4 regions of the Actinomadura sp. 9N215 genome follow, and region 3 is predicted to be linked to each of the others. Evidence: riboswitches for the same ligand, from Rfam matches in the RefSeq annotation. Region 3 holds a riboswitch; each other region holds the start of a gene.

Region 1 (7,353 bases), on a different contig from region 3:
GGAGTTCGCCACGGCGGCGGACCTGGCGCAGCGGTTCGTCGCCGCGTACGGGACGTACCGCTTCGACGAGCCGCCCGAGAGCTATTCGGCGCGGCTGTCCGGCTTCGTCACCGACGAGCTGATGGCGGAGCTGGCGCGGACCGCGGGCACGCCCGGGCTGCTTGAGGAGCGGCAGCGGGACAAGGTCGTCGCGCAGGGCTCGGCGAGCCTCGACCAGGTCCGCACCGTCGAGGACAACTCGATCATCTTCGTGGTGACCGGCACGCAGCGGGTTACCGAGGGCGGCTCCGCGAGCAACGACCGCAAGCGGTACGCGGTGACCGTGGCGCGGGACGGCGGCGCGCTGAAGATCTACTCGTTCCAGCCGGCGGACGCGGGCCAGGCGGGTGACACCGGATGACGGACCGGGCGGATGCCACGAGGATGACGGGCCGGGCGGGTGACACGCGGATCACGGGGTGGGCGGGTGACACGTGGACGACGGCGCGGGCGGGTGACGTGGGATGAGCCGCCGCGGCGTGCTGATCGCCGGGGCGCTCGGAGCCGCCGCGGTGATGTTCGCCGGCCTGATCGTCGTCCCCGTGCTGCTCGGCGCGAGCCGGTTCATGTTCGGCGGCGGCGTCGCGGGCGGCAACTGCGTGACCGTGGCGGGCGCGGACGCCCAGCCCGCCGCCGCGACCGACGCGAAGGCCATCCCGGCGAACTACCTGCAGCTTTACAAGACGGCGGGGGAGAAATCCGGTATCCCGTGGAACGTCCTCGCGGGCATCGGCAAGGTCGAGACCAGCCACGGCACGTCCAACCTGCCCGGCGTCAAGAGCGGGGAGAACTACGCGGGCGCGGGCGGCCCGATGCAGTTCCTGCAGCCGACCTGGGACGAGTTCGCGGTCGACGGGAACAAGGACGGGAAGAAGGACCGGTACAACCCGGAGGACGCGATCCCGTCCGCCGCCGCGTATCTCAAGCACAACGGCGCCCCGCGCCGCATGCGGACCGCGATCTTCCAGTACAACCATTCGTGGGACTACGTGAACCTCGTCCTGGACTGGGCGAAGCGGTACGTGGGCGGCGACTTCAAGGTCGTCCAGGCGAACGGGATCGTCTGCGAGGACAACGACCTGCCCGCCGGCGCGTCCGGCCTCGTCAAGCGGATCATCTCGTTCGCGATGGCGCAGCGCGGCAAGCCGTACGTGTTCGGCGCCAACGGTCCCGACGCGTGGGACTGCTCCAGCCTCATCCAGGCCGCGTACCGGACGGTCGGCCTGGACATCCCGCGCACGACCTTCCAGCAGTGGCCGTACGGCGTGAAGGTCTCGAAGGGCAAGGAGCAGCCCGGTGACCTGGTGTTCTTCGACTCCGGTCCGGGGACGTCCGCGAACAACCCCGGCCATGTCGGGATGGTGATCGGCAAGGGCAAGATGATCGTGGCGAGCTGCTCGACGTGCGTCCCCGCGATCGGCGTGAAGCCCTACAAGCGGTCCGACTGGGTGGGGACGACGCGCCCGCTCGCGCGTCCCGACCTGAAGAAGAAGCTCAACGAACTGGCCGCCGAGTAGCCGGGCCGCCGACCCCCGCCGGAGCCGCGGACGGGCGGTGACGCGGGCGCGTCGATGTCCGCGGTCGGCGTCCGCGGTCGGCGTCTGCGGTCAGCGGAAGCGGCGCTTGCCGATGACCAGAAGGATCTCGCGGAGCGCGTCGGCGGCGTGCCGGACGTCCCGCGGCGGCACGCCCGCCATGACCTCCTCGTGCGCGGCCCCCGACGCCGCCAGGGCGCGCTCGGTGACCTGGAGCCCCTCCCCGGTGAGCTGGACGAAGCGGCTGCGGGCGTCGCCGGTGTTCGCCTCCCGCTCGATGTACCCGGCCCGCTGCAGCCGCTGCAGGACGTTGCTCGTCCCGCCCGAGGTGAGGAACGCCGACCGGGTGAGCTCGCTCGGCCGCAGCCGGTACGGCTCGCCCTCGCGGCGCAGGACGGTCAGCACCTCGAACTCGGCGTAGGTGAGGCCGAGTTCGGCGAGTTCGGCGCGGACCGCCTGCTGGACGAGCATGGCGATCCGCGCGGCCCGCTTGCTGACCTCCAGCATCGCGATGAGCGGTTCGGAGAGGCCGTCCCGCCGCCACGCGTCCGCCACGGCGTCGATGTCGTCCCGCGGCGCGGTGCTGTCGCGCGGTCCGCCGCCGTGGCGCGGCCCGCTGTCGTCTTCCCGCACGTCCCGAGAATACGCGGCCGCCCGTCCGCGGCCCGCCGCGGCCCGGCGCCGCCGATAAATGCGGAGGGGATCCGGGCCGCGGCGTGGCATGCTGATCGCGTGGAGCCCGAGCTGACGATCCGAGTCGCCGACGAGCTGCTGATGTTCCTGCCCGCCGCGCGGCGGGAGAAGGTGAGCCGCGTCCCCTGGGACGGCACCTCGACGCTGGGGCATCTCGTGGAGTCGCTCGGCGTCCCGCTGCCCGAGGCCGGGCCGATGACCGTCGGCGGCGCGCCGGTCGGCCCCTCAACCAGGCCGGACGCCGGCGACGAGGTGCACGTGGCCGCCGTGCCGCGCCCGCAGCCCGTCCCGCTGGAGCCGGGCCAGGTCGCGCCCCGCTTCCTCCTCGACGTGCACCTCGGGACGCTCGCCCGCCGGATGCGGCTCGTCGGCCTCGACACCGCGTACCACAACGACATGGACGACCCGGCGCTGGTCGTCCAGGCCGATGCGGAGCGCCGCGTCCTGCTCACCCAGGACCGCGGCCTGCTGCGGCGCCGCGCGCTGTGGTTCGGCGCGTACGTCCGCGGCTCCCGCCCGGACGACCAGCTCCGCGACGTCCTGGACCGGTTCGCGCCCGTCCTGCGGCCCTGGACGCGTTGCACCGCCTGCAACGGGGAGCTCGTCCCGGTCGACAAGGAGGAGATCGAACGCGACCTGGAGGCGGGCACCCGCCGCAACTACGACGTCTACGGCCGCTGCGCGAACTGCGGCCAGGTGTACTGGCGCGGCGCGCACGGCGGCCACCTGGAGAAGATCGTCCATGATGCGACGCGGCTGGTCGAGCGGGCCGCGATCGCGAGATGACGGGTAACGGAGAGGGGTTGGTCGGCATAGACCTCGTGGTGGTGGGCGCGGCGATCATTTCGGACGGACGGCTGCTGAGCGCGCAGCGGGCCGAGCCGCCGCACATGGCGGGCGGCTGGGAACTGCCGGGCGGGAAGGTCGACCCCGGCGAGTCGGACGAGGACGCGCTGGTGCGCGAATGCCACGAGGAACTCGCCGTCAAGGTCCGGCTGGGCCGCAGGATCGGCGGTGACTGGCGGCTGAGCGAACGGGCCGTCCTGCGCGTGTGGACGGCCCGCATCATCGAAGGCGAACCCCGCGCCCTGGAACACCTGGCCCTCCGCTGGCTCTCCCCGGACGAGCTCTACGACGTCGACTGGCTCCCAGGCGACCGCCCCGTGATCGACACCCTCGCCGAACAACACCTACTCGCGGAGTAACGCGCCCCCCAGCCACCGCCGCGACGCCACGACGACGTCAATGTCTGCTCGGGAAGGAACGGCGCCCAGCCACCGCCGCAACCCCGCGACGACCTCAATGGTCGCGATCGCGTCCGAAGGCAGGTTTCGAGCCTGCGAGAAACCTAATCGCGCAGCGAGCCGCCAGGCGAGTCGGAGCGATGCAGCGATCGCACAGCGTTTGTCGACGATGGAGGCCCGCCAGGGCCGAAGGAGGAGCGGTCGGACATTTTGGAGATCTTCACCACATCGCCGGTCTGCGGGGCGTGCAGGAACTTGCCGTCACCGAGGTAGACGCCCATGTGGTGGAGGCTTCCGCCGAAGTACACGAGGTCGCCTGACCGGAGCTCGCTCCGGGAGACCTTCGTGCCCAGTCCGTACAGGGCGCCGGTGTAGTGCGGCAGGCCCGGCTTGCCGACCTGGGTGTACGCCCAGACGACGAGGCCGGAGCAGTCGAAGCTGCCCGGCCCGGCGGCGGCCCACACGTACGGGGCGCCGAGCTTGGTGAGCGCCTTGCGGGCCATCTTGGCCGGGAGCCCCGAGCCCTTCACGGTGGCGCGCAGGCCGCTGCGCGGGTCGCGGACGTGCGTCGTGGTCAGCTTGTCGAGGCGCTTCAGCACCTCGGCGACCTTGGCCTTCGCGGCCCGGCGGGCCTGCTCGGCGTCCGCGGCGGCCTGCTTGACCTGGGCGATCCTGGCCTGCGCTGTGCGCTGGGCGGCCTCGGCCCGGTCGATCTGCTTCTGCAGCGCCTGGATCGTGGCGGCCTGGTTCTGTGCGAGGTACGCCTGGTCGGACAGGCCGTCCGGCGAGCCGCCCGTACCGAAGATCGCGTTGGGCGATCCGGACATGTAGTTCGCCGCGGCGAGCTGGCCGAGCCGTTCCCGCGCCGGTGCGGCCTGGGCGCGCAGCGCGGCGGCCTGCTGGGCGGCGGTGCGCTCCGCCTGCTGGGCCTTGCCCAGGTCAACGCGGGTCTTGTTGTACTTCTCGGTGAGGATCTCGGCTTCCTCGTTCAGCGCGTCCAGGCTCTTGCGCAGGCCCTGCTCGGTCGTCGGAGCCGGGCTCGGGGTGGCCGCGGCGGGACGTCCGGACGGTTGCGCCGCGTGCGCGACGGTGGGCGCGGCGGCGCCGAGACCGATCAGGAGCATGGTCGCGGTGGCGGCGGGCGTGACGCGGCGCCGCCGGTGGGGATCCGGTGTCAAACCGGGTTCTCCTCTCCTCGCGCGCCTACCGGGTTAGCTGACGGGTTCGGGCCAGGAGTCGCCCTACGACGTGTGTCGATTCACCCCGAAGAGGTGGGTCCCCGGTTCCCCGCGAGGCGGGAGATTCGGCGCTCCGGCCGCAGCCCCGGGGGGTGGGGCTCCGGACGACCGGATCTCGGGCACATTACAAAGGATCAGCAAAGTTGGCGAATCCGCCCACGAGACGACTTCTGAGGTTCGGATCGGCTGGGATGGGTGGTATGCGGGGCCAAGTAGAATGGGGGCTGCCGCATGTCGGCGGCGAACCCCGAACTCTCACGCAAGGCGAGCCCGCATGCCCATCTCCACGCGCGACGACCTCCGGAACGTCGCGATCGTCGCTCACGTCGACCATGGCAAGACGACGCTGGTCGACGCCATGCTCTGGCAGTCCGGGGCCTTCCGCGAGAACCAGGACGTCGACGACCGGGTCATGGACTCCAACGACCTGGAGCGCGAGAAGGGGATCACCATTCTCGCGAAGAACACCGCCGTCCGGCACGACGGGCTGACGATCAACATCATCGACACCCCCGGGCACGCCGACTTCGGCGGCGAGGTCGAGCGCGGGCTGAACATGGTGGACGGCGTCGTCCTCCTGGTGGACGCCAGCGAGGGCCCCCTCCCGCAGACCCGGTTCGTCCTGCGCAAGGCGCTGGAGGCCAGGCTGCCGGTGATCCTGGTCGTGAACAAGACCGACCGTCCCGACGCCCGCATCGACGAGGTCGTCGACGAGACGTACGAGCTGTTCATGGACCTCGACGCCGACGAGGACCAGATCGACTTCCCGATCGTGTACGCGTCCGGGCGCGCCGGGCGGGCCTCGCTCGACAAGCCCGCCGACGGCGAGATGCCCGCCAGCCCCGACCTGGAGCCGCTGTTCACGGTCATCACCGAGACGATCCCGGCGCCGTCCTACGACCCGGACGCGGCGCTGCAGGCGCACGTGACGAACCTGGACGCGTCCAGCTACCTCGGCCGGATCGCGCTGTGCCGCGTCCACGCCGGGACGATCAAGAAGGGCCAGCAGGTCGCCTGGTTCCGGCACGACGGCAGCGTCGACCGCGTCAAGATCACCGAGCTGCTGATGACGGACGCGCTCACCCGCAAGCCCACCGACGAGGCGGGGCCCGGCGACATCATCGCGATCGCCGGCATCCCCGACATCATGATCGGCGACACGATCGCCGATCCGGACGACCCGCGCCCGCTGCCGCTGATCACCGTGGACGAGCCCGCGATCTCGATGACCGTCGGCACCAACACCGGGCCGATGGCGGGCCGCGAGAAGAACACCAAGGTCACCGCCCGGATGGTGAAGGACAGGCTCGACCGGGAGCTCGTCGGCAACGTGTCGATCCGGGTGCTGCCGACGGAGCGTCCGGACGCGTGGGAGGTGCAGGGACGCGGCGAGCTGGCCCTGGCGATCCTCGTCGAGAACATGCGCCGCGAGGGCTACGAGCTGACCGTCGGCAAGCCGCAGGTCGTCGCGAAGAGCATCGACGGGAAGAAGCACGAGCCGGTCGAGCGGCTCACCGTGGACATCCCCGAGGAGCACCTCGGCGCCGTCACGCAGCTCCTGGCCGTCCGCAAGGGGCGGATGGAGCACATGACGAACCACGGCACCGGCTGGATCCGGATGGAGTTCCTCGTCCCGGCGCGCGGCCTGATCGGGTTCCGCACCGAGTTCATGACGGAGACGCGCGGCACCGGCATGGCGCACCACGTGTTCGAGGGCTACGAGCCGTGGTTCGGGGAGCTGCGGACGCGTCCGTCCGGATCGCTGGTCGCCGACCGCGCCGGCGCCGCCACCCCGTTCGCGATCACGAACCTGCAGGAGCGGGGCACGTTCTTCGTCGGGCCGACCACCGAGGTGTACGAGGGCATGATCGTCGGGGAGAACTCCCGGGCCGACGACATGGACGTCAACATCACCAAGGAGAAGAAGCTCACGAACATGCGGTCGTCCACCGGCGACGAGCTGGAGCGGCTCACCCCGCCGCGGCTGCTGTCGCTGGAGGAGGCGCTGGAGTTCTGCCGCGAGGACGAGTGCGTCGAGGTCACGCCGGGCGCCGTCCGCATCCGCAAGGTCGTCCTGGACGCCAAGGAGCGCGAGCGCATGCGCGCCCGCTCCAAGCGCGCGAGCTGATCGGAACCGGAGCCGTCGACGGACGCGAGTCGGCGGGCGCGAGTCGATAGGCGTGAGTCGGGCGTAAGTCGGCGGGTGCGAAAAGGGGCGGCTCCGCGGTCTTGGACCGCGGGGCCGCCCCTTTGCGCTGGTGTCCGGCCTGTGCGCCGGTCAGTTCAGCTGGACGGTGCCGGTCACGTCGGCGGCGAGGCGGAGCTGGTCGCCGTTGCGGAGCGGGGCCTCCACGCCGCGGGGAAGCCGCTCGCCGTTGACGAACGTCCCGTTGGTGGAGCCCTCGTCGCGGACCCACGCCGTCCCGGACGGGTCGAGCCACACCGTTGAATGGCGGCGCGACACGTTGTCGTACTGCGTGAACGTGGACGCCACCGGTGACTGGCCCGCGTCCCGTCCGAGCACCAGATGCTGCCCGACGGAGACCTTGAGCTCGCCCGTGGGGAACATCACACGCAGGGTGGGCGCGCCCTTCTGCGGCAGCG
Region 2 (7,353 bases), on a different contig from region 3:
GCGTGGAGGGTGCGGGCGAAGGTCACCTTCGGCGCGGTGGCGAGCGAGCTCACAGGGCGGCTCCATGGCTTTGGACGGCGCCGGTTTCGACAGCGCCGTTTTCGACAGCGCCGTGGTATTCGACGGCGTCCTTGGTCAGTTCCATGAAGGCGTCCTCCAGCGAGGGGCGCTGCGGGCTGAGCTCGCTGAGCGCGACGCCGTGGTAGGCGGCCAGCTTGCCGATCTCCTCGCCCGTCATGCCGGAGACCACGAGGGACGATTCGAGCCCGTCCCGGACGGTGGCCCCGGCCTCGGTCAGGCGGCGCGCGAACGAGGCCGGGTCCGGCGTCCGGACGAGCACCGTGCCCTCGCCGTTGGCGTGCAGGAAGTCGCTCATGCCGGTGTCGGCGATCAGCCGTCCGCGGCCGATGACGACCAGGTGGTCGGCGGTCTGCGCCATCTCGCTCATCAGGTGGCTGGAGACGAGCACCGCCCGGCCCTCGGCGGCGAGCGAGCGCATGAACGCGCGGATCCAGCGGATGCCCTCCGGGTCGAGCCCGTTCACCGGCTCGTCGAAGATCAGCACGCGCGGGTCGCCGAGCAGCGCCGCCGCGATGCCGAGCCGCTGCCGCATGCCGAGCGAGAACCCGCCGGCGCGGCGGCCCGCGACGCTCTCGATGCCGGTCCTGGCGAGCGCCTCGTCGACGCGGCGGCGGGGCAGGCCGTTGCTCACGGCGAGCGCGAGCAGGTGGTCGTACGCCTTGCGGCCGCCGTGCACGGCGGCGGCGTCCAGCAGCGCGCCCACCTCGGTCAGCGGGACGGGCAGGTCGCCGTAGCGACGGCCGCCGATGACGGCGGTGCCGCGCGTGGGCGCCGCCAGCCCCATGATCATCCTCATGGTGGTGGACTTCCCCGCGCCGTTCGGGCCGAGGAAGCCGGTCACCTGCCCGGGTTCGACGGTGAACGACAGGTCGTCCACCACGGTGTCGGGCCCGTACCGCTTGGTCAGCCCGCGTACTTCGATCGTCGTCATGGAAGAGAGCGTGCAAGGCCGGGCTGGCCGGATTCTGGGAGCTTCAGAGAGAATCCTGTGAATCCACCGTCCGGGGCGGGCCCGGAGTGGGCCTGGGGCGGGGGCTGCGGCCGTCCGGCCGGGCTTGCCTCGGCCCGCTCATAGGAAATCCCTAGCAATGGACGCGGCGCCGATGAGTTTCCCGGGCGGCGGCCGTCCGTATCAATGGTGAAGTCATGCCGGACAGCCCCATCGGAGGGAGCAGCCATGACCGGAGTACGGGTTCTGGTCGGTACGCGCAAGGGCGCGTTCATCCTCACGTCGGACGGCGCGCGCGAAGACTGGGAGGTCAGCGGCCCGCATTTCGGCGGCTGGGAGATCTACCATGTCGCCGGATCGCCCGCCGACCCGTCCCGGCTGTACGCGGCCCAGTCGACGGGCTGGTTCGGGCAGGTGATGCAGCGCTCCGACGACGGCGGCGCGACGTGGCAGCCGGTGGGCAACGAGTTCGGGTACGAGAGCGAGCCCGGCACCCACCTGTGGTACGACGGCACGCAGCGGCCGTGGGAGTTCAAGCGGGTCTGGCACCTCGAACCGTCCGCGTCCGACCCGGACACCGTCTACGCCGGGGTCGAGGACGCCGCCCTGTTCCGCACGGTCGACGGCGGCGCGTCGTGGCACGAGCTGCCGGCGCTGCGCGAGCACCGCTCGGGGCCGTCCTGGCAGCCGGGCGCGGGCGGGATGTGCCTGCACACGATCGTGCGGGACCCCGTGAAGGCCGGGCGGATGTTCGCGGCCATCTCCGCGGCGGGCGTGTTCCGCAGCGACGACGACGGCGCGACGTGGCAGGCCGTGAACCGGGGCCTTCGCTCGGACGGCATCCCCGACCCGGAGGCGGAGACCGGGCACTGCGTCCACCGCGTCGCGATGCACCCGGCGCGTCCCGAGGTGCTGTTCATGCAGAAGCACTGGGACGTCATGCGCAGCGACGACGCGGGCGACACCTGGTACGAGATCAGCGGCGACCTGCCGAGCGACTTCGGGTTCCCGGTCGCCGTCCACGCGCACGAGCCGGACACCGTGTACGTCGTCCCGATCAAGAGCGACTCCGAGCACTACCCGCCGGACGGGCGGCTGCGCGTGTACCGCAGCCGCGCCGGCGGGCACGAGTGGGAGCCGCTGACCAGCGGGCTGCCGCAGGAGCACTGCTACGTCAACGTGCTCCGGGACGCGATGGCCGTCGACTCGCTCGACTCGTGCGGCCTCTACGTCGGGACGACGGGCGGGCAGGTGTACGCGTCGTCCGACGCCGGGGACACGTGGGCGCCGATCGTCCGCGACCTGCCGGCCGTGCTGTCCGTCGAAGTCCAGACCCTGCCATGATCCGCGTGGTGCTGCCCGCGCACCTGCGCACGCTCGCCGAGGTCCACGGCGAGGTCGAGCTGGAGGTGCCGGGGCCGGTCACGGTGCGCTCGGTCTTGGACGCGCTGGAGACCCGCCACCCGGTGCTGCGCGGCACGATCCGCGACCACGCCACCGGACGGCGCCGTGCGTTCGTGCGCTTCTACGCCTGCGCCGAGGACCTCTCCAACGAGCCCGTCGAGACCGTCCTGCCTGGACCGGTGACCGCGGGCGCCGAGCCCTTCATCGTGGTCGGCGCGATGGCCGGCGGCTGACGGCGCGGCCGGGCTCCGCAGGGCCCCGCCCCGGCGTGACCTGGGCGGAAACGGGGGCGGGGCCGGGCCGCCCCGCACCTCTTCCCAGGACGGGGCGGCCCACCGGCGGCCGTGCACCTACGGGGGACCGCCGATGTCTCCTACAGCGCCGCAGTCCGGACATGCGTCACGGACCGGACGTGTATGGTGACGCCGCGCCATCCCCGCCGCTATTTGTGGCGGGCCACGTCGTACGCGGCGCAGCCGATCAGTTCGAGGGACACCTGGAGCCGCTTCAGGCTGATGTTCTGGGCGATCGTGTCCTCGGGCGTGTGGTAGATCGGTTCGAGCTGGCTCGGCGCCTCGTTGCCGCGCCAGCTGAAGTTGCCCGCCGCGATGCCGCGCTCGAAGAACGCCTCGTGGTCGCTGGAGCCGCGGGCGGTGGGGCCCTGGACCTGGTCGACGTAGCCGAGCCGGCGCGCGGCGGCGTTCACCGCGGCGGTGGTGGTGTTGTCCTTGCCGTCCACGGACAGCAGCCAGTACGTCTCCGCGGGCGGATGGCTGGTGGCGACCATGTCGTTCTGGAAGCAGCCGGTGATCCGCTTCGCGCCCGCGTCGTCGAGCTGCTTCACATAGTGCCGGGCGCCGATCAGCCCGTACTCCTCCGAGCCCCACAGGCAGATCCGGATCGCCTGCTGGGTGGGCAGCCGCTTCAGGACGCGCGCCAGTTCCAGGCACAGCACCGTCCCGCTGCCGTCGTCGTTGGCGCCGGGCGAGCCGGGGACGCTGTCGTAATGGGCGCTGACGATGACGGCCTTGCCGTCGGGGTTCGGCAGCGTCGCCTTCCGCTCGGCCAGGACGTTGTACGAGGTCAGCCCGCTGTGGTGGGTGATCTCGAAGGACAGCCGCTTGGCCCCGGCGCGGATCCGCTCGCCGTGGTACCCGGCGAGGCCGAGCACCGGGATCGCGACCTGCTCGGTCAGGGCCGGGGCGAACGAGGCGGCCTTGCGCTCGGGGAAGGTGTCCGAGCGCGCGTTGACGATGAGCGCCGCCTTGGCGCCCGCGGCCGCGGCCGCCTTGGCCTGGTCGGTCTCCTTGCCGACGACGCGGTCGAACAGCACCAGCTTTCCGCGCGCGTCGCCGGGGACGTCGACGACCTTGCCGACGTCCACGACCCTGCCGTGGACGGAGTCGGTCGCGCCCTGCGGCGAGGCGCTGGCCTGCCAGAGCCGCTCGCCCCTGGCGCGGATCTCCGCCAGGTACTTGTCAGCGACGGGGAACGGCTGCAGTTCGACCTTGTAACCGAGGTCGCGGAGCACCCCGGCGATGTAGCGGGCGGCGCGGTGCTCGGACTCGGTGCCGGCGATGCGCCAGCCGATCCCGTCGCTGAGCACCTTCAGGTGCCGCAGCGCCCGCCGGGCGTCGACGCGGCCGACGACGGCCTTGTCGCCGATGGTGAGGGAGGGCGGCAGGAGGGCGCCGGGTCGCTGCCGGGTCGCGGCGGCGGCGGTGCCGGGAAGCAGGCCGACGGTCGCGAAACCGGCGAAGGCCGCGGCTCCGGCCAGCAGGTCACGGCGGTGGACCTCGGACATGGGCGTCTCCTCGGGGAGATCAGGACGCCGTGCCCGTTCCGCGGGCCCGGGTTTCGAGCCGTCCGGACGGGGGCGCCGCGAGGAACAGGACCCCGTTGCCGGTGAATCTACGAAACCGCCCCGACCTCGACAAGGACGGCTGATCGCTCCGCAACTCAACCGTGATCAAGTAGCCGCGTCCGCGAGCCGCCGCCCGCCGCGGGAGGGCGGCCGGCCGGTGGGCAGCACGCTGAGCTGGGGCATTGCTGATTTTGTCCGGGTTTGCCTTCTTTTGACGTAGGGAGTAGCTTGTCGCTCACCAAGGCGCTCGCCAGGCGTTTTGCCGGACCGTGTCCGTTCGGACACGATCGTCCCCCGGGCCGACGACGACGTCGGACGGGGGTGGCGGCGGCGCGACCCACGCGTCGTCTCGTGACGTCCTGCCGCGCGGGTCTCGCCAAGACCCCCGCCCCTCGGCCCGACCATGTGCACGCCGCAGCGTGCTGGCGCTGAGCGAAGCCAGGACCGGCTCTCGGAGCCGCGCCCCGCCACGGGGTGTGCCACACCATCAGCGCCGCTCTTTCGCACCCGGGACACAAGGGTCCCGTGGACGGGCCGTCGTGCCCACAGGATCGCAGCGGCAACGCCGAGTCCGCCGTCGCGCGGAGCCGGGGACCCACCTGAATACCTTTCATCCTCGGTCGCCCTGCGCGGCCAGGCCGTCGCAGACAGGCCGGATGAAAAGCATTCACCCGCACTGGGGTGAATCGGCCTGTCCTCCAGGCCGTAGGGCGACTTCCACGCCCGAACCCGTCAGCTAACCCGGTAGGCGTCCTGGAAGCCAAGGAGACCCCCTTGCAAGGCAAGCACGGCAAGAACCGTTTTCCCCTGGGCCCCCGTACGACCGGCGCCCTGTTCGGCCTCGCCTTCTTCGGCGTGGTCGCGTCCACCGCGCACGCGTCGGTCCTGTCGGACGGCACCGACCCCGGCGACAAGGTGGCCGCCGTCGAGGTCCTCCCCCAGAAGCAGAAGTCCGACCGGACCTCGCCGGGCGGCTCCGGCAAGGAGTCCGACGACGAGAAGTCCGACCAGAAGTCCCGCGAGAAGTCCGGCGAGAAGTCGGGCGAGAAGTCCGAGGCGTCGAACGAGAGGTCGAACGGAACGTCCGGCAAGGTCGAGCGGTCCGAGGTGATCGCCCGGGCCAGGACCTGGAACCCGGGGACCGACGACCGGGTGCGCTACAGCCAGCTTCGCAGCCACAACGGATACCGGGCCGACTGCTCCGGTTTCGTGGCGATGACGCTGGGCCTGCCCAAGCCGGGCCCGAACACCGTGGGCCTCACCTCGTCGCGGTACACCGAGCGCATCAAGATGTCCGAGCTGAAGAAGGGCGACCTCGTCATGGACGCGGAGGGCACCAACACCACGCGCCACGTCGTCATCTTCGAGAAGTGGGCGAACAGCGACCGCACGTCCTACTGGGCGTACGAGCAGCGCGGCCGGTACGGCACCGACCACCGGACGCGCGACTACGGCCTCGACTCGGGCAGCGAATACAAGGCGTACCGCCCGACGAAGCTGTAACCGCTTCGCTGTAACCGCTTCGGAACGGAAAGCGAACGCCCGGCCGGGCATGACCCGGCCGGGCGTTCGCATGAAACTCAAGGCGTTGTGGAACGCTCGCTCAGTTGTCCGAATCACACGACGTTGTGTGATCGCCCGGCGACCATCCGATCAACTGTCGCAGCGTTTCCAGTCGAGCTGGTAGACCGCGTTGGCGTATGCGGATTCCATCGCGATGAAACTGGACTTGGACGAGCTGCCCTTGTTCACGCGCAGTTCGGTGTTGATGTTGAGGTTGCGCTCCGCGCCGCACGGCTTGTAGACGCGCTGGGCGGGGTCGGTCCGGTCGGCGAACCGCCAGTTGTCGTCGTAGGGGCCCTTGAGCTCGTGGCTCACCGACGTGTTCTTCGCGTCGCCCTGGAAGTAGTAGTTCGTCCGCCGCTGCGCGGTGGCGCCCTCTTCCACGTGGGCGAAGCCGCGCGAGACGATGCCGACGACCGCGTAGGTGTATCCCTCGGGGGCGTTGACGTCCACGCTGATGTGGCAGTTCTTCCTGAACTCCGTGGGCGGTGCGTCGCCGCCGGCCCAGGCCACGTACTTGTCGTAGACGACGGTGAAGGCGGCGTTGCCCTGGGAGGGCTCGACCTTCGTCGTGCCGGCCGGGCAACCCGAGCCGTTGATGGTCTCCACACCGATGGTGACCTTGCCCGGAGGGGGCGCAGTCTCGGAGGAGGCGGGGGGGTCGATTGATGCGGAGGCGGTGGTGGCCGTGGCCAGGGTGGGGAGGAGCAGAGCTGCGCCCACCGCGATCGCCGCACGTTTGGCGTTCTTCATGGGTCGGGTCTCTCAGGGGGTAGTCGGCCGACGCCCGTGTCGCCGTGTACACGTCGCGCCGGTCGTTTCCAGCGCATTTACGGCGACTTTGACGTCAACTCGTCAATGGCGATCCTCTCGGTCTGGAGAATCATCCGAGAGGGTATTCGGGCCCCGCCGACTTGGTCAACACTTTGCCTTTGCGCCTTATTAACAATTAACTTCGCGTTTTCTATCCTCTTTAAGGATGGGCCTTAGGGTGGTTTCGTCCCATGCTCGCCCCGGGCTGACCGGATTCGGCCGGAACATCCTGACTCTCCAGTTCGTCATACTGTCAACACCCCGCAAGGACCCCGCGAGCACCGCATACCCCGCGAGCACTGCATACCCCGCGCACCTCGCATACCCCGCGCACCCCGCGTAGGCCGAGGGCCGCCCTGACCAGAGGCGGCCTCCGAGACAACGGGAGTCCAGGGGGATTCACAGATGCCCGTGAAGAGGGTGTACGACGTCGTGGCGCTGCACGTGCCCATCGTCTTCGACGCACACGGGGACCACGACCGCAACGGAATGATCTTCACGCTAGCCGAACACGAGCCGGAGCTGAACAAGGTCAGGGAAAGCTTTCCCACGCCCTTTCCCGACCCGGTGAAGCATCCGGAACTGCTCCCCGACCCGCATCCGCTCGTGCGCCCGCTCGTGCTGCGGGCCCGCGCGGGCGAACGGGTCGTCGTCCGGTTCCGCAACGAGCTGCGGCACC
Region 3 (7,353 bases):
CCGGTCGGCGTCCGCGTAGTGCTCCCTGACCCGCCGGTACCGCGACGACGCGCGGGTCGCCGCGTACGACTCGTGGCTCATGCCCACGACCCGCAGCCCGGACGTGTCGGCCAGCCGGACCCACTCCATCGCCCACACCTGCGCCGCGATCACGACCGCGCCCGGCCGGGCGCCCGCGAACAGCTCCGAGAGACGGGCGGCGCCGCGCCGCTGGACCGCCCGCCGCCACAGGTCGCGGCCGCGGGCGACGGCGTCCAGGCGCTGCCGCGGCGTCGCCGGGCGCCAGGCCATCGCCGGCGGCCGCCAGTCCCTGTGCAGCACCTCCACGGCGTACGAGCCGTCCCGGCCGTGGTGGAACGGCCGCGTCCCGCGCGTGATCCCGACGAGTGTGACGCGGTCGCCGCGCCCGGCGAGCAGCCGCGCCAGGTGGTGCGCCCACCGTTGCAGCCCGCCCAGGTCGTCGACGTTGTTGCACACGATGAAGACGTCACGCGGTGCGGCCATGGCGGTCCCCCCTTCGGCGCGGCCCGGCGGCCGGGAAACAGCGGTCCACCACCGTGCGGGCGGCGGTGCCGCGGTCGTGCTCGCCGAACCGTCCGGCGAACGCGCGGCGGCGGGGGGCGTGGACGGCGTCCGCGGCGTCCAGGTCGGCGAGCGCGGCGACGAGCTCGTCCTCGGTGCGGGTGATCGGGCCCGGGGCGTGCCGTTCGAGGTCGAAGTAGCCGGCGGCGCGGTCGCGGCCGTCCGGGAGGTGCAGGACGATCGGCCGGTCGAGCAGCGCGAAGTCGAACATGATCGAGGAGTGGTCGGTGATCAGCGCGTCCGCGAGCAGCAGCAGCGGGACGGCGTCGGGCACGTCGCCGACGTCCCGCATGACCGCGCGGGCGCCCGGCGGGAGGTCGGCGCGGCCCAGGTAGTGCGGCCGGACGAGGAGCACGAACTCCTCCCCCAGCTCCCGCGCGAACACCTCGGGGCGGACGGGCGGCTCCAGCGGCCGCACCCGGTCCCTGCGGGGGGACCGCCCCCCGGAATTGCCCGGGCGCCCGCTCGGCCCGGTCGCGAACGTCGGCGCGTACAGCACGGCGCGGCGGCCGCCGTCCGCGTCCAGGCCGAGCGAGCGGCGGAGGCGGGCGACCTCGGCGGCGAGCTCCGGATCGCCGTCCACGCCGTTGACCAGGGGATCGTTGCGCGGATACCCGGCCGGGAGCAGCTCCGCGCGCACGCCGAGCCCGGCGCACAGCGTCTCCACGTCGTGCCCGGACCGGACGAGGAAGCAGTCGAACCGCTCCACCCTGCGGCGCAGCCGGGCCTTCTCGGCGGCGGGGCCGCGCTTGACCCGCGGCTGGTCCAGGCCGATCAGCTTGAACGCCGACCCGTGCCAGGTCTGGATGTAGGTGGTCTCGGGGCGTTTGCGGAGGCCGTCCGGGAATCCTTGGTCGTCGACCCAGTACCGCGCCCGCGCGAGCGCCAGGAAGTACGCCCATGATCCGCGCCGCACCAGCCTGGCGTCCCGCGGGAAGCCCTTCGGGGACGACGCGTACGACCACACGGCCTGCACCGGCCGCCCCGACCGGCGCAGCTCCCGGTAGATGTACTTCGGGTTGTCCGAGTACTGCCGGCCCAGGTGGCTCTCGAAGACCGCCAGGCCCGGCCGGACGGGCAGGCGGCTCAGCACCCGGTTGAACACGGCGATCTTGGTCTTGCGGGACGTCAGCGTGCGGCGGACGGCCGTCTCCGCCCGCCGTGCCCGCCGCGCCCGCCGCCCGATGACCCGTCGCGCCAGCCGTCCCGCCCGGGACCGGGCGGCGCGGCGCGCGACGGCCGCCGCGAGCTTTGCCCACGGCGAACCCGTCTCCAGGGCGAACGCCAGATGTCCGCCGGCGGTGGCGTACGAGCGGAGCCGGTCGGCGGCGAGCCGCGTCAGCCGGGGCCGGACGGGCAGCTCGACACCGTCCAGCGGCGGCGACCCGGGGCCCTCGCCGGGCCGGGTGACGACGTCCTCGCCGTCCACCCGGACGCGGAGGCGCACGTCCCAGACCGGGTCGACGAACCCAACCGGCCGGATGCGTGCCCGAGGATCGAACTCGGCCCGCCAGCCGAGCCGGTCGCCCTCGTGCCGGACGACCGCCCGCACCCGTCCCTTCCGGGCGGGGTGCCGCCGGTCGGTGAACTCCAGTGTCCCGGACAGTTCCGCGTCCGGGCGGACCCGTCCCAGCGGGTTCAGCACATACCCGGCCATGCGGACGCGCCCGCCCCGCACCTCCAGCCGCGTCACCGTGTTCGCCGGACGCAGCTCCCTGAGCGGCCGCAGATGGAAACCGGCGTCGGTGACGTCCAGGATGCGGCGCGCGAGCGCCCCGCGCGGACGGCCCGTGCCCCAGAAGACCCGCCCGTCCCGCTCCACGAGCGGCGCGCGAAGCTCGGGCCGCGGAGCGGAGCCGCACTGCTCGGCGGCCGCCAGCGCGCCCGCGTGATCGCCCTCGCGGATCAGGTACGCGGCGATCGCGGGCAGCGGACGGGCCTCCTCGAACGCCCGGGGGTCGAGCTCGGCCAGGTAACCCGCCGCCAGGTCGAGGAAGCGCGCCCGGTAGGACGGCTCGCGGTCGCGCAGTTCGCGCAGGTGCAGGACGAGATCGTGGTTGACGAACTTGACGTCCTTGGCGCGCCGCAGGCCGTGGGCGCCGCGCAGCGCGAACAGCATGTCGATGCGGCGGTGGATCTCCAGCCGGTCGGCGAAGCTGGCCAGCTCGGCGCGCCGGTTGGAGATCGACGGCGCGGGCGTCCGCTCCCGGACCAGCCAGGTGTAGACGCGGTGCGGGATCAGCGCCGTCCGCTCGGCGGCCAGGTACGCCTCCGTGGTGAACAGCAGATCCTCGTAGTGGAGCCGCTCGACGAAGCGCAGGCCGTGCTCGTCCAGGAAGTCGCGCCGGTACGCCTTGTTCGTCGACAGCGTGTCGTAGAGGAGGTCGGGATGCTCCTCCAGCGGCCCGTACACGGCCCTTCGCCGGTAGAGCCACGGAAACCAGGGGCGGACGCGCTCCTTCGCGCCCGCGGGCACGTCCAGGAAGATCCGCTCGCACAGCCCGGACGCCAGGTCGGCGCCCGCGTCCTCGGCGGCGGCGAACAGGTTGAGGCAGGCGTGCCGGTCGAGCAGGTCGTCGCTGTCGAGGAACATCACGTACCGGCCGGCGGACGCCTCGATCCCGGTGTTGCGGGGCCGCCCGCAGCCCCCGGAGTTCGACGGCAGGTGCACGGCCCTGACACGTCCCGGATGCGCGGCGGCGAGCCGGTCGGCGGCCTCGCCCGTCCCGTCGGTGCTCCCGTCGTCGACGATCACCGTCTCGACGCCGCCGAGCGACTGCGCCAGCGTGGAGGCGACCGCCCTCGGCAGCCGCCGCGCGTCGTTGTAGGCGATCACGACGACGCTGACGTCCGGGCGCACCCGCATGGGCCTCGGGCCTCCCTCCCGCGCTTCCCGGGTCCCGCCCGGACGCGTGCACGGATTCCTATCCAGGAACGCCGTGTTGAGGTCCAAGGGCGATCAAAGGCTGTCAATGCTCGGCATTACCCGCCTTCGGCGGAGACAAGGGTTACATCCCCCCGCAACACCCGAAGGCGCCCGGCCGGAACCGGACGCCTTCGGATGACGCCATTCACCTCACGCGATCCACGCGCCCCGGTGGAGCGGCGGAACGCCCTTTGCGCGAAGGGCCAGGGCCCCTTGCGTGAACAGGTCAGACACGCCTTGCGCAAAGGTCAGGACGCGAGGGGTCAGGACGCGTAGTCGGGGTAGCCGTAGCCGACGATCTCCGACTTGTCGCGGGTCTTCTTCTGCACGGCGTTGTCCGTGTTGCCCTCGATGGTGCTGACGGTGCCGTTCTTGTTCTCCTTGACGACGAGGCCGACGTGGTCGATGTCGCCGATGTCGCCGCGCGAGCCGTTCTTCCAGTCGAAGAACACCACCGCGCCGGGCTTGGGCTTCTTGCCCCAGCGGTCGGTCTTCTTGAACCACGTGGCGTGCTGGACGGTGTACGCGTCCCAGCCCATGTTCTTGACGCCGGTCTGGGCGCCGAGCCACGAGACGAACATGTTGCACCACTGGGCGCCCTTGTAGTCCTTCACCGGGAAGCCGCCGTCGCGCTCGGCGGTCGCGGCGGCATGCGGGGTCGACACGTACCACTTGTGGAACTTGGTCATGCCGCCCTTGCCCTCGGAGATGCCGACCTGCTTCTCCGCGAGCTTGATCACCTCGGTGGGCTTGACCGCGCGCGGGGGAACCTTGAAGCCCTGCGCGCGGGCCTCGGCGGCCGAGAGGGTCCCGGCCTGGGCCTTGTCCGACCTGGCGGACCCGTGGGACACGCCGCCCTTCTCGGCGACCGCCGCCGCCTGGGCCGAGGTCTCGGCCACGGCGCGGTCATCGGTGAGCGGGTTGAAGATCGCGAGCCCGACGGCTCCGGCGAGGACGGCGCCCACGGCGACGCCGACGGCCTTGTCCTCGGGCGTGAGGGTGTGCAGGGAAAGTCGATCGAAACGACCGGTCATGCGGGGAATCTCCTATCTCCCATGACGCCTACCGGGTTAGCTGACGGATTCGGGCATGGAAGCAGCCCTACGGCGCGGCTCTCGGACGCGCCGATTCACCCCTGGAACCTGGGTCCCCGGCTCCGTTCCGGTCGGGTGGACCGGGACGGACTCGGCCTCGCACCGCGGGGGCGGTGCTACGGATTGTTCTCACTGACTGATCTTGAAATGGCGGCGCCCGCCGTTGGGCGCGCATCGCGTGCGGCTTCCGCTCCGCGATCTTCGGCCGCAACTGAACGGCCGGAGGCAACGCATGGGACGCGTTGCGTGATTCGGATAGAAGGTACCAACCTTCCCAAAGAAAGCAAATCAGGCACCAAACTCGGTCGTGCCTGCTCAAAGCCCTCTCAAGGAACCACCAACACCGTCAGGGCGCGGCGTCTTCCCGATCTTTCCGCGACCGGCCCTCAGCCCTTTGCCGCGCGGCCTTACCCGCCGCCGCGCAAATGGTAAAGAACCCCAGGACGACGCCGTCCGCCGCCCGCCGAATCCGTCCCGCGGCCGCCGTCCGCGCCCGCACAGGTGAGACGCACGTCACAGAATGCGATGATCGCAGGTCAAGGGCGGTTCCGGTCACTCCACGTGCAGGGCGAACAGCGTGGTGTCGTCCGCCGCCCGGTCGTGCTCCATCCGCGCCAGGACGTCGTCGAGCAACATCTCGGGCTGCGTGGCGCAGTCCCGCAGGATGCCGGTAAGGCGGGCGATCCGCTCGTCCAGGTCGGCGTCCCTGCGCTCCACCAGGCCGTCGGTGTAGAGGAAGAGCATGTCGCCGGGGCTGAGCCGGGTCGTGATCGTCATGTACTCCCAGTCCGGCATCGCGCCGAGCAGCGGATCCCGGACGGCCTCCATCGCCACCGCCCGCCCGTCCCTGATCAGGATCGGCGGCGGGTGGCCCGCGCACGTCCACTCCAGGACGCGCCCGCGCGGATCGAACTGGGCGACGACGGCGGTGCCCGTCGCCGGCGGGTCCATGGTGCTCACCAGCTCGTTCAGCCAGCCCACCAGCCGTCCGGCGGGCTCCCTCGTGCAGGCCAGGCCCAGCAGCCCGTTCCGGGTGCGCGCCATCGCGGCCGCCGCGGGCAGGCCGTGCCCTGCCGCGTCGCCGATCGCGAACATCGACCGGCCGTCCGGCAGGGCCCGGGTCGCGAACCAGTCGCCGCCGATGCGGGCGGTGCTCTCCGCCGCCAGGGCGCGGATCGCGGTGCGCAGGCCCGGCAGCTGCTCCACCTCGTCCTCGTCCGGCAGGATCGCGCGGCGCAGCGTCACCGCCACCCGCCGCTCCTGCGCCATCCGCTCCTGCTGCTTCAGCATCTGCCGCCGGGTCTCCGCCAGCGCCCGCTCCACGCCGCGCCGCCGCGTGATGTCCTGCGAGACGATGTTGATCGACACCGGCAGCCCGGACTCGCCCAGCACCGGCTCGGCGAACACCCACAGGTGCCGCGGGGTCCCGTCCTGGCCGATCACGCGGTGCTCCGCCTCCACCGGCTCCCGGCGCGAGAACATCGTCTGGACGGCCTCCTCGACCAGCGGGAGGTCGTCGTCCGCCACCACCTTCGGCAGGTCGTGCGGCATCGGCGGCACCTCGTCGGGGCCGAGCCCGTAGTTGGCGAGCATCTGCGGCGTCCAGTCGGCCTCGCCCGTGGCGAGGTCCCACTCGCCGAACCCCATCAGGGCCAGCCGCTCGACCCGGTCAAGCCGCCGCGCGACCCGGTCCTCGCGGTGGTGGTAACGCCAGGTCACGCACACGCCGGTCGGCACGGCGACGCACCGCACGCTCATCCTGGACGACCTGGACAGCCCGCGCTGCGCGGTCGAGTACCGGATCGAGGAACGTTCCAAGGACGTCCCGCCCTCCAGCACCTCCACGTAGTCGTCGAAGAGCCCGCTCAGCACCGCACCGGGGTCGGTCTGCAGCAGCCGCCGCCCGGTCAGCTCCTCCCGCCCCCGCCCGAACATGTCCTGCGCGACGCCGTTGAGCTCCGCGAACAGGAAGTCGGCCACGTTCCCGTCCGGCCCCCTGACCGGCACCAGATGGGCGGACGAGTCGAGCGCCCCGTCGAGCACCGCCCTCGCCGCCGGGTCGTCCGGCACCCCGGCGAGGAGCTCCGCGTCGCCCGCGGTGTCCTCGGCCGTCACCCGGCGCAGGACGTCCTCCGCCTCCGACAGCACGGCCTGGCGCTCCGCCGTCCCGCCCTCCGCTAGCGGCGCCCGCCGTCCCGCGGCCACGGCCCCCATGGGCCCGGCGCCCCCGTCCTTGACCAGCAGCGACGCGGCCTCGCTGAGCTCCATGTCCAGGTCGCGCGCGAGCCAGATCAGATGCTGCAGGGCCTCGCCGGGCGGCACCCCGAGCCGCCGGGCCAGCACGACCCGCGCCTCGGACAGCACCGCGCGGGCGTGCGCGGCGTCCCGCAGGTCGTCAAGATCCGCAACGTGCACCCCGGGTTGCGTCCAGGTGCCCTCCGCATCCGCCAACCCTGTCCCCCGTTCGGCGCTGGTGCCTGGGAGAAAAAAGCTACATACGTCACCCTCGAACTATCCGCCCCAAAGTTCGCAAACAGCCCAGATCTTTGCCCGAGCTTTCCGTTGACGCCCCGTATCGACCGCTTCCGGTGACCGTCCTCAGAGACAACCGTTCCCACTCCTGTGACCTACATCACACCAGCTGCCCGGTCAGCTCCGTGATCTTCGCCGCCGCCGTCCGGAACGACGTGCCCGCAGGATGCAGCGTCAGCACCACCACGATCCGCTCCCCCACCACCCCCGTCGTATGCA
Region 4 (7,353 bases), on a different contig from region 3:
GCCGTCGCGCCCGCGGACGGCGGCGCACCGAGCGCGACGCCGCCGGGCGCCTCGCCGGACGGCGGGAACACCGTCTCGGCGGTGGCGATGAGGGCGTCGACGTAGGGGCGCGGGTGGGCGCGCGGCGGAACGTTCCCCGCGGCGGCGAGCCGTCCGTAGCGGACCACCGACAGCTCCCAGCCGCCGTCGAACGCGGGACGGGCCGCGACCAGCTCCGGCAGCCGGGCGAACGCGGCGAGGCGCTGCCCGCGCGCGGCGGCGCGGACGAACGCGGCGAGCCGGTCGCGCTGCGCACCGGCCTCCTCGTAGCGCAGCTCGGACGCGAGCCGGTCGATGCGGACCTGCGCGGCCGCGACCACGGGACGCACGTCGCCCTCCATGACCGTGCGGGCCGTCCCGACGTGGACCTCGTAGGCGTCGGCGGACTCGCGTCCGTCGCAGGGCGCGCCGCAGCGCCCGATCTCCGCGAGCGCGCACGCGCGGGCATGGCCGCGCTCGATGATCCGGAGCGTCAGCCGCTGGGTGCACTGCCGCAGCGGGACGGCCTCGTGCAGCGCCGCGCGTGCCTCTTCGGCCTGCCGGCGCGACGAGATCGGCCCGAGGTAGCGGGCGCCGTCGGCGCGGCACTCGCGGACGATCGACAACCGCGGGAACGGCTCCACGGTCAGCTTCAGCCAGATCGCCCGCTCGGGGAACTTGGAGCGGCGGTTGTAGCGCGGCTTGTGCTCGGCGATCAGCCGCAGCTCGCGGACCTCGGCCTCCAGCCCGGTGGCGCACTCGATCGTCCGGACGCTCTCGGCGATGCCGACCATCTCCCGGACGCGCCACCGCGTCTCGGACCCGGTGAAGTAGCTGCGCACGCGCGAGCGCAGGTCGCCGCTCTTGCCGACGTACAGGACCTCGCCCGAGCCGTCCTCGAACAGGTAGACGCCGGGCACACTCGGGACGTCGTCGGCGAGGTGCCGCTTGCGGCGCTGCTCCGGGGTCGGGGCCTTGGCGAAGCTCCGCATCTCCTCCAGCGAGGTGACGTTGAACGACCCGAGCCGCTCGATCAGGCCGTGCAGGACCTCGACGGTGGCGCGGGCGTCGGCGAGCGCGCGGTGCGTCGGCTCGTTGGCCGTGCGGAAGAACCGGGACAGGGTGCTGAGCTTGCAGTTGGGCACCTCGTCCTTGGACAGGACGCGCCGCGCGAGGTCCACGGTGTCGACGACGGGGAACGCGGGCCAGGCGTAGCCGTGCTGGGCGCACGCGGCCTTCAGGAAGCCGATGTCGAACGACGCGTTGTGCGCGACGAGGACGCAGCCGCGCGCGAACTCCAGGAACGCGGGCAGCACCGCCTCGATCTTCGGCGCGGCCGTCACCATCGCCGTGGTGATGCCGGTCAGCGCGGTGATGAACGGCGGGACTGGCCCGCCGGGGTCGACGAGCGTGCCGAGCTCGCCGAGCTCCTCTCCCCCGCGCACCTTCACCGCGCCGATCTCGGTGATGGCCGAGTCGGCGGCCGAGCCGCCGGTGGTCTCCAGGTCGACCACCACGAAGGTGACCCCTGACAGTGGCGTGCCGAGGTCGTCCAGAGTTCCCTGGACGCCGGCCGTCCGGACACCGTGCGCAGCCGTCATGTGCGCGACCGTAGAGGACCCCACCGACAGAAGCCGGGCCCGCTAGGGTTGAGGTGCGCCGGCACGTCCCGCCGGGCGGGGGCCGCGGGGACGGTTCGGGGAGGCCGGGCGCGATCCGTCCGATCACGCGTCCGCCCTGGTTAGGGTGCGGGCGGCTCGGGAAGACACAGCCCACCGGCGGCGCAGCCCGGAAGGAGCGGGAACATCGACAGCGGCCCCGAAGCGACCCCCGGCGGCGAGGAACCCGCGGCGAAGCCGCGTGATGCCGAGGGGGCTCCCCCCGAGGCCCCCCGGAAAGAGCCGTGCCACGCCGCGGGGACGACCCCCCGGACCCCTCGGGAGGAGCCGCGTCAGCCCGGGGAGGCGACCTCGCAGGCCCCAGGGGAAGAGCCGCGTCAGGCTGGGGAGACGACGTCCGAGAACTCCGGGGAAGAGCGTCTTGGGCGGCCGCTGCCCGAGGCCGTGCGCCAGGCGGTCGTGGAGGCGGCCGCCGAGGTGATCGGGGGGCTGCCGCTGGACGACGTCCCCGCGCCGCTGCGCCGGTTCGCGCGGTTCGAGCGCCGCAAGCGCGCCAAGCTCGCCGGGCAGCACATCGCGGCGGCGCTGGAGAAGGACCCCGGCTTCCGGCGGCGCGTCGCCGAGCCGCTCCGCAGCCAGCAGGCCGGGCTGGCGGAGGCCGTCGAGGGCGGGGACGTGCCGCCCGCCGCCGACCCCGTCAAGGTCGCGGTGCTGGCCTACCTGCTGCGCCCCGCCGGCTGGACGGGCCTCGTCGAGGCCGCCCGCGAGGAGCTGGAACGCTCCGCGACCGCCTCGGAGGAGGAGGCCGCCGAGCGCCGGGTCGCCGCGCTGAAGGAGGACCTGGCCGCCGCCCGCACCGCCCGCGCCGCCGAGGTCGACCGGCTGCGCGCCGAGCTGCGCGAGACCAAGGCCGAGGTCGCGGACCTGCGCCGCAAGCTGCACGACGCGCGCACCCGGTTCCGGTCGGCGGAGGAGCGCGCCGACGCGGTCGCGGCCGAGGCGGAGCGGGCGCTCGCCGTCGCGCGCGAGTCGACGGCCGCGTCCGAGAAGGAGCTGCGCAAGCTGCGCGCCCGCGCCGCCCAGGCCGAGGCCGCCGCGGAGGCCGCCAAGCGCGCCGCGCGGGAGGGCCGCAACGTGGAGGACGTCCGGCTGCGGATGCTGCTCGACACGCTCGTGGACGCGGCGCAGGGCGTCCGGCGGGAGCTGGCGCTGCCGTCCACGATCGGGCGGCCCGCGGACGCGGTCGGCGCGCTGGAGCCCGACCGGGAGGCGCACCGCGCGCTGCCGGGCCGGGCGCTGTCCGACAGCGACCCGCAGTTGCTCGACCGGCTGCTGACCCTGCCGCGCGTCCATCTCGTCGTGGACGGCTACAACGTCACCAAGACCGGGTACGGGGAGCTGCCGCTGTCCGACCAGCGCACCCGGCTGCTGTCGGGGCTCGGCGGGCTCGCCGCGCAGACCCGCGCCGAGGTGACGTGCGTGTTCGACGGCGCGGAGCTGGACGCGCCGGTCGCCATCGCGGCGCCGCGCGGCGTCCGGGTGCTGTTCAGCCGCCCGGGGCAGACCGCGGACGAGCTGATCGGCGAGCTGGTGCGGGCGGAGCCGCAGGGCCGCGCCATCGTGGTGGTGTCGTCCGACCGGGAGGTGGCCGACGCGGCGCGGCGCGCGAACGCCCGGCCGTGCCCGTCGACGCTGCTGCTGCGGCGGCTCGGCAGGGCGTGAGCGCCAGGGCACGAGCCGTAAGCGCCGGCGCGAAGGCGCCGGCGGACGGTGCGGCCAGGCCATAAGGTGGCCATAAGGCTCCCGTAAGGGAAGTCTCGCGTTCGGTCATCTTGACATCACGGAAAGTGGACATTGTCCGCTGATGTCGATCAAAGAGTGACGAACCGGTTGTGACGGTTGTTGACCCTCGCTAATGTCGTCCGCTGACGTCGTGGACGAGAGGGGCGAGACCGACCGTGGCCAACGAACTCATCGGGGCACCAGCGCAGCGGCGTGACCGGAGAGGCGGTTCGGCGAGCAGAGTCGTCTCCCGTCGCCTGGCGGCCGTCACCTGCATCACCCTGACGGCCTCCTTGGCGTCCCCCCTGGCGGTGGCGCACGCCGAACCCAAGCCGACCAGGGCGCAGGCGCAGAAGAAGCTGAACAAGCTCAACGAGGAGATGGACCAGAAGGTCGAGCAGTACAACCAGAACAACGAGAAGCTCAAGGTCGCCAAGAAGAAGCTCGACGCGGCGACCAAGGCGAGCAAGCGGGAAGAGACGGCCTTCGAGCAGCAGCGCTCCAAGATCGCCGAGATGGCGGCCGCCGCGTTCAAGAACGGCGAGTCGACCGACGTGACCGGCTTCGTCGGCAGCAAGAACCCGCAGGCGATCCTCGACCAGGCGGCGGTCTTCTCGCACCTGTCGCAGGAGCGCAGCTCCCAGCTCACCCAGTTCCTCGCCACCGCGCAGCGGCTGCGCCGCGAGCAGGCCGTGGCCAAGACGGCCTACGACGAGGTGAAGTCCAAGACGGACGACCTGAAGAAGCAGAAGCAGGACCTCGACAAGAGGGTCGAGAAGCAGGAGGCGCTGGTCCGGCGGCTCGGCGGCGGCACGTCCTCGGGCGGCGGCGGCACCGGCGGCACCTACAACGGCTCCGCCAGCGGCTCGGCCCGCACGGCGCTCCAGTTCGCCTACGCGCAGCTCGGCAAGGCGTACCAGTACGGCGCCGAGGGCCCGAGCACCTACGACTGCTCCGGCCTGACCATGAAGGCGTGGGGCGCGGCGGGCGTCAGCATCACCCGCACCACCAACTCCCAGTACGCCGCCACCAGGCGGGTGTCCAAGAGCGACCTGCAGCCCGGCGACCTGGTGTTCTTCAGCGGCCTCGGGCACGTCGGCCTGTTCGTGGGCGGCGGCAAGATGATCCACGCCCCGAGCACGGGCAAGAACGTGCAGATCGTGAGCATCACCTCGGGCTACTACCTGAGCAACTACTACGGCGCCGGGCGTCCCTGACGCCCTGCCCGTCCGCCGCCTCACAGGCGGCCGGACGGACCGCCTTCACCAACGGACCAGGCCTTGACCTGGTCCGTTGTTGATTTTGTGGGGGTTTGCCTTCTGTTGGGGCTTTGGTACCTTGTCCTGACTCGCGGCGCCCCCCAGGCGCCACGACCCCGCGGCGCCCACCAGGCGCCACGACCCACGCGGCACGTTCTTCGGCCGCGTGCCGGCGGCACGATCCACGTGCCGCCTCCCCCCGGCGGCGCGCTCCACGCGTCGCCCGCGGCGCCGTCCGGCGCCGCGACGGTCTGTACGCAGACCGCGCCCGACCCCGCCCAACGTGCGCACGCCCGCAGCGTGCATGGCGCTGAGAGCGCTGCCACGGCGGTCCCGAGGGTCAGGCCGCAGGACGGTCCCCGGCGACGGGCCGCCGTCCGCACAACATCAGGCGCCGCTCTTTCGCACGCGGGAGACAGGTCCCGCGCACGGGCCCCATATCGCCCCCAGGATCGCAGCGGCAGCGCCGAGTCCGCCGACGAGCGGAACCGGGGACCCATAACCGCCGGCGTCCAGGGACCGTCCCTGGACGGGCATCCGGCACCCGGGGTGAATCGGTGCGCCTCTCCCGGACGACCCGGTGAGAGCCCGCCGTAGGGCCACTTCCTCGCCCGAACCCGTCAGCTAACCCGGTAGGCGTCTGGAAGAACGAAGGAGTGAGACCCGCAGCGTTACCTGGGCGTGGCCGCCCTCGTGCGGCCACGCCCCCCTTCCCCCTGCGCTCCGCCTCTCGGGGTGATCCGGCATGCCCGCGGGCGCGCCGTAGGGCCGCTTCCACGCCCGAACCCTTCAGCTGAGACCCCGGTAGGCGGCTTGGAAGTCTTGGAGATCCCCCCGTGCCAGGCACCCACCGCAAGAAGACCCCCGGCAAGCACCGCAAACCGAGCACCCGGTCCATCACCTGGCGGACGACCGGCGGCATCGTCGTCGGAGCCGCCGTCCTCGGCACCGCCGCGGCCACCGCGCAGGCGTCGGTCCTGCCGTTCGGGTCCCCGTCCGCCACGAGCGCGTCCGCAGACCTGCCGACGACCGGCGGGAAGGACGCGCGCAAGACGACGTCCAAGGACCGACAGAAGGACGAGGCCAAACGCAAGGACGGCAAAGCCTCCAGCAAAGGCTCCGGCCAAGGCTCCAAGGGCAAAAGCGGCGGCTCGCCCAAGAAGCCGTCCGCGAAGTCTCGGCCCACCGCCGCGCAGGCCATCGAGCTCGCCCGGTCGCAGGTGGGCATCACGGAGGACGGCGGCGGCGGGACCAAGTTCCAGAAGTGGTACATGAGCACCTCCCGCGCCCAGCAGACGCTCCAGCGCGACGGCGGCTCCCTCATCGCCTACAGCGACGCGAACTGGTGCGACATGTTCATCTCCTGGATCGGCGAGCGGATCGGCTTCAGCGACCAGATCGGCAGCGACGCCTGGACCGTCGCCCACGCCCGGTGGTTCCAGGCCAACGGCCGCTGGGGCGCCGAGCCCAGGCCGGGCGCGATCGTCTTCTACGCCTGGGGAGGCGGCAAGTCCAGCGGCGACATCCGGCACGTCGGCATGGTGGTCAGGAAGGTCGACGACGACACGATCGAGACCGTCGAGGGCAACACCGGCAACGCGGTCAAACTCAAGGAGCGTTCGACCGACGACGTCGTCGGCTACGGCTACCCCGCCTACAAGGGATGACGGCATCGGCTCCGCCACAGGCCGCACGGCCTCTGCCACAGGCGCCACAGCCTCCACCTCGTGCTGCATAGGATCGCGCACATGAAGGACGGCCTCGTCACGCGGCGCAGGGCGCTCGCCCTCGGCGCGGGCGGGGCCGCGGCACTGCTCGCGGGAGGCGCGGGCGCGGGCATCCTCGGCGCGCAGTCCGGCGACGACGGGACGCCCCGCGCAGGCGCGGCCGAAGGGATCGACGGGTTCGGTCCCCGCGACGCCGCCACCGTCCTCGGCAACCGCGCGCGCGCCGTGCGCAGCGGCGACCGTACGGCCTTCCTCGCGACGGTCGGCGCCGCGCCCCCCGCGTTCCAGGACGCCCAGTCCCGCCTCTACGACAACCTCCGCAGGATCCCAATGGACGGCTGGCGCGAACAGGTCGTCACCACCCAGACCCTGGACGGCGAGAAGGGCGTCGCGGTCGTCCGCGTCAGAGCGCGTTACAAGCTGCGCGGTTTCGACCGGGGCGACGTGGCCCGCACCCAGTACCTGGCCCTCGCCCCACGCTCCGGCGCCTGGACGATCGTCGGCGACGGCTCGCCGCACGGCTTCAAGGACGACGCCGAGATCTGGGACGGCGGCCCCCTGACCGTGTTCAAGGGCCGCGCGAGCCTCGTCATCGGCGACACCACGGGACTCGAAGAGATCGCACGGCGCCTGGACGCCGCCGTCCCCGTCGTCACCGGCGTCGTCGGCGGCGGCTGGGCGCGGCGGGCCGTCGCGCTCGTGCCCGCCGACGCGGCCCTCGCGTCCGCGCTCGCCGGGCCCGGGCAGAGCCTCGGCGAGATCGCCGCGCTCGCGACCGCCGCCCCGTCCGCCGGCGGAGGGCGGGGCGAGGACCGCGTCATCATCTCCCCCGGCACCTTCGGCCGCCTCAACGAGCTCGGCCGCGACGTCGTCCTCGCCCACGAGCTGACGCACGTCGCCACAGGCGGCGCCCGCGACCGCACCACGCCGCTGTGGCTCATCGAGGGC

What was found. Region 3 has a riboswitch for cyclic di-AMP ahead of ACH34T_RS23320 (CHAP domain-containing protein). Riboswitches for the same ligand answer to the same signal wherever they lie in the genome.
Region 1: linked by a shared signal. The riboswitch ahead of ACH34T_RS23870 (NlpC/P60 family protein) and the one ahead of ACH34T_RS23320 (CHAP domain-containing protein) in region 3 are both predicted to bind cyclic di-AMP.
Region 2: linked by a shared signal. The riboswitch ahead of ACH34T_RS06275 (hypothetical protein) and the one ahead of ACH34T_RS23320 (CHAP domain-containing protein) in region 3 are both predicted to bind cyclic di-AMP.
Region 4: linked by a shared signal. The riboswitch ahead of ACH34T_RS42660 (CHAP domain-containing protein) and the one ahead of ACH34T_RS23320 (CHAP domain-containing protein) in region 3 are both predicted to bind cyclic di-AMP.

The regions. Positions count from the first base shown of each region.
Region 1 covers NZ_JBIRBA010000015.1:469-7,821, forward strand. The annotation lists gene ACH34T_RS23845 (hypothetical protein) at 1-400, shown strand, start outside; gene ACH34T_RS23850 (NlpC/P60 family protein) at 504-1,556, shown strand; gene ACH34T_RS23855 (MarR family winged helix-turn-helix transcriptional regulator) at 1,647-2,207, opposite strand; gene ACH34T_RS23860 (Mut7-C RNAse domain-containing protein) at 2,307-3,053, shown strand; gene ACH34T_RS23865 ((deoxy)nucleoside triphosphate pyrophosphohydrolase) at 3,050-3,472, shown strand; gene ACH34T_RS23870 (NlpC/P60 family protein) at 3,616-4,689, opposite strand; cyclic di-AMP (ydaO/yuaA leader) riboswitch at 4,696-4,830, opposite strand; gene typA (translational GTPase TypA) at 5,024-6,877, shown strand; gene ACH34T_RS23880 (FHA domain-containing protein) at 7,028-7,353, opposite strand, start outside.
Region 2 covers NZ_JBIRBA010000003.1:175,335-182,687, forward strand. The annotation lists gene ACH34T_RS06250 (ABC transporter permease) at 1-53, opposite strand, end outside; gene ACH34T_RS06255 (ABC transporter ATP-binding protein) at 50-1,012, opposite strand; gene ACH34T_RS06260 (WD40/YVTN/BNR-like repeat-containing protein) at 1,259-2,374, shown strand; gene ACH34T_RS06265 (MoaD/ThiS family protein) at 2,371-2,667, shown strand; gene ACH34T_RS06270 (M28 family peptidase) at 2,877-4,238, opposite strand; cyclic di-AMP (ydaO/yuaA leader) riboswitch at 4,852-5,064, shown strand; gene ACH34T_RS06275 (hypothetical protein) at 5,073-5,801, shown strand; gene ACH34T_RS06280 (DUF4360 domain-containing protein) at 5,952-6,614, opposite strand; gene ACH34T_RS06285 (multicopper oxidase domain-containing protein) at 7,080-7,353, shown strand, end outside.
Region 3 covers NZ_JBIRBA010000014.1:130,323-137,675, reverse strand. The annotation lists gene ACH34T_RS23330 (glycosyltransferase) at 1-504, opposite strand, end outside; gene ACH34T_RS23325 (CDP-glycerol glycerophosphotransferase family protein) at 488-3,448, opposite strand; gene ACH34T_RS23320 (CHAP domain-containing protein) at 3,772-4,542, opposite strand; cyclic di-AMP (ydaO/yuaA leader) riboswitch at 4,553-4,709, opposite strand; gene ACH34T_RS23315 (SpoIIE family protein phosphatase) at 5,155-7,017, opposite strand; gene ACH34T_RS23310 (hypothetical protein) at 7,235-7,353, opposite strand, start outside.
Region 4 covers NZ_JBIRBA010000046.1:28,975-36,327, forward strand. The annotation lists gene ACH34T_RS42645 (DEDD exonuclease domain-containing protein) at 1-1,619, opposite strand, end outside; gene ACH34T_RS42650 (NYN domain-containing protein) at 2,082-3,359, shown strand; gene ACH34T_RS42655 (NlpC/P60 family protein) at 3,713-4,636, shown strand; cyclic di-AMP (ydaO/yuaA leader) riboswitch at 5,133-5,332, shown strand; gene ACH34T_RS42660 (CHAP domain-containing protein) at 5,515-6,345, shown strand; gene ACH34T_RS42665 (hypothetical protein) at 6,406-7,353, shown strand, end outside.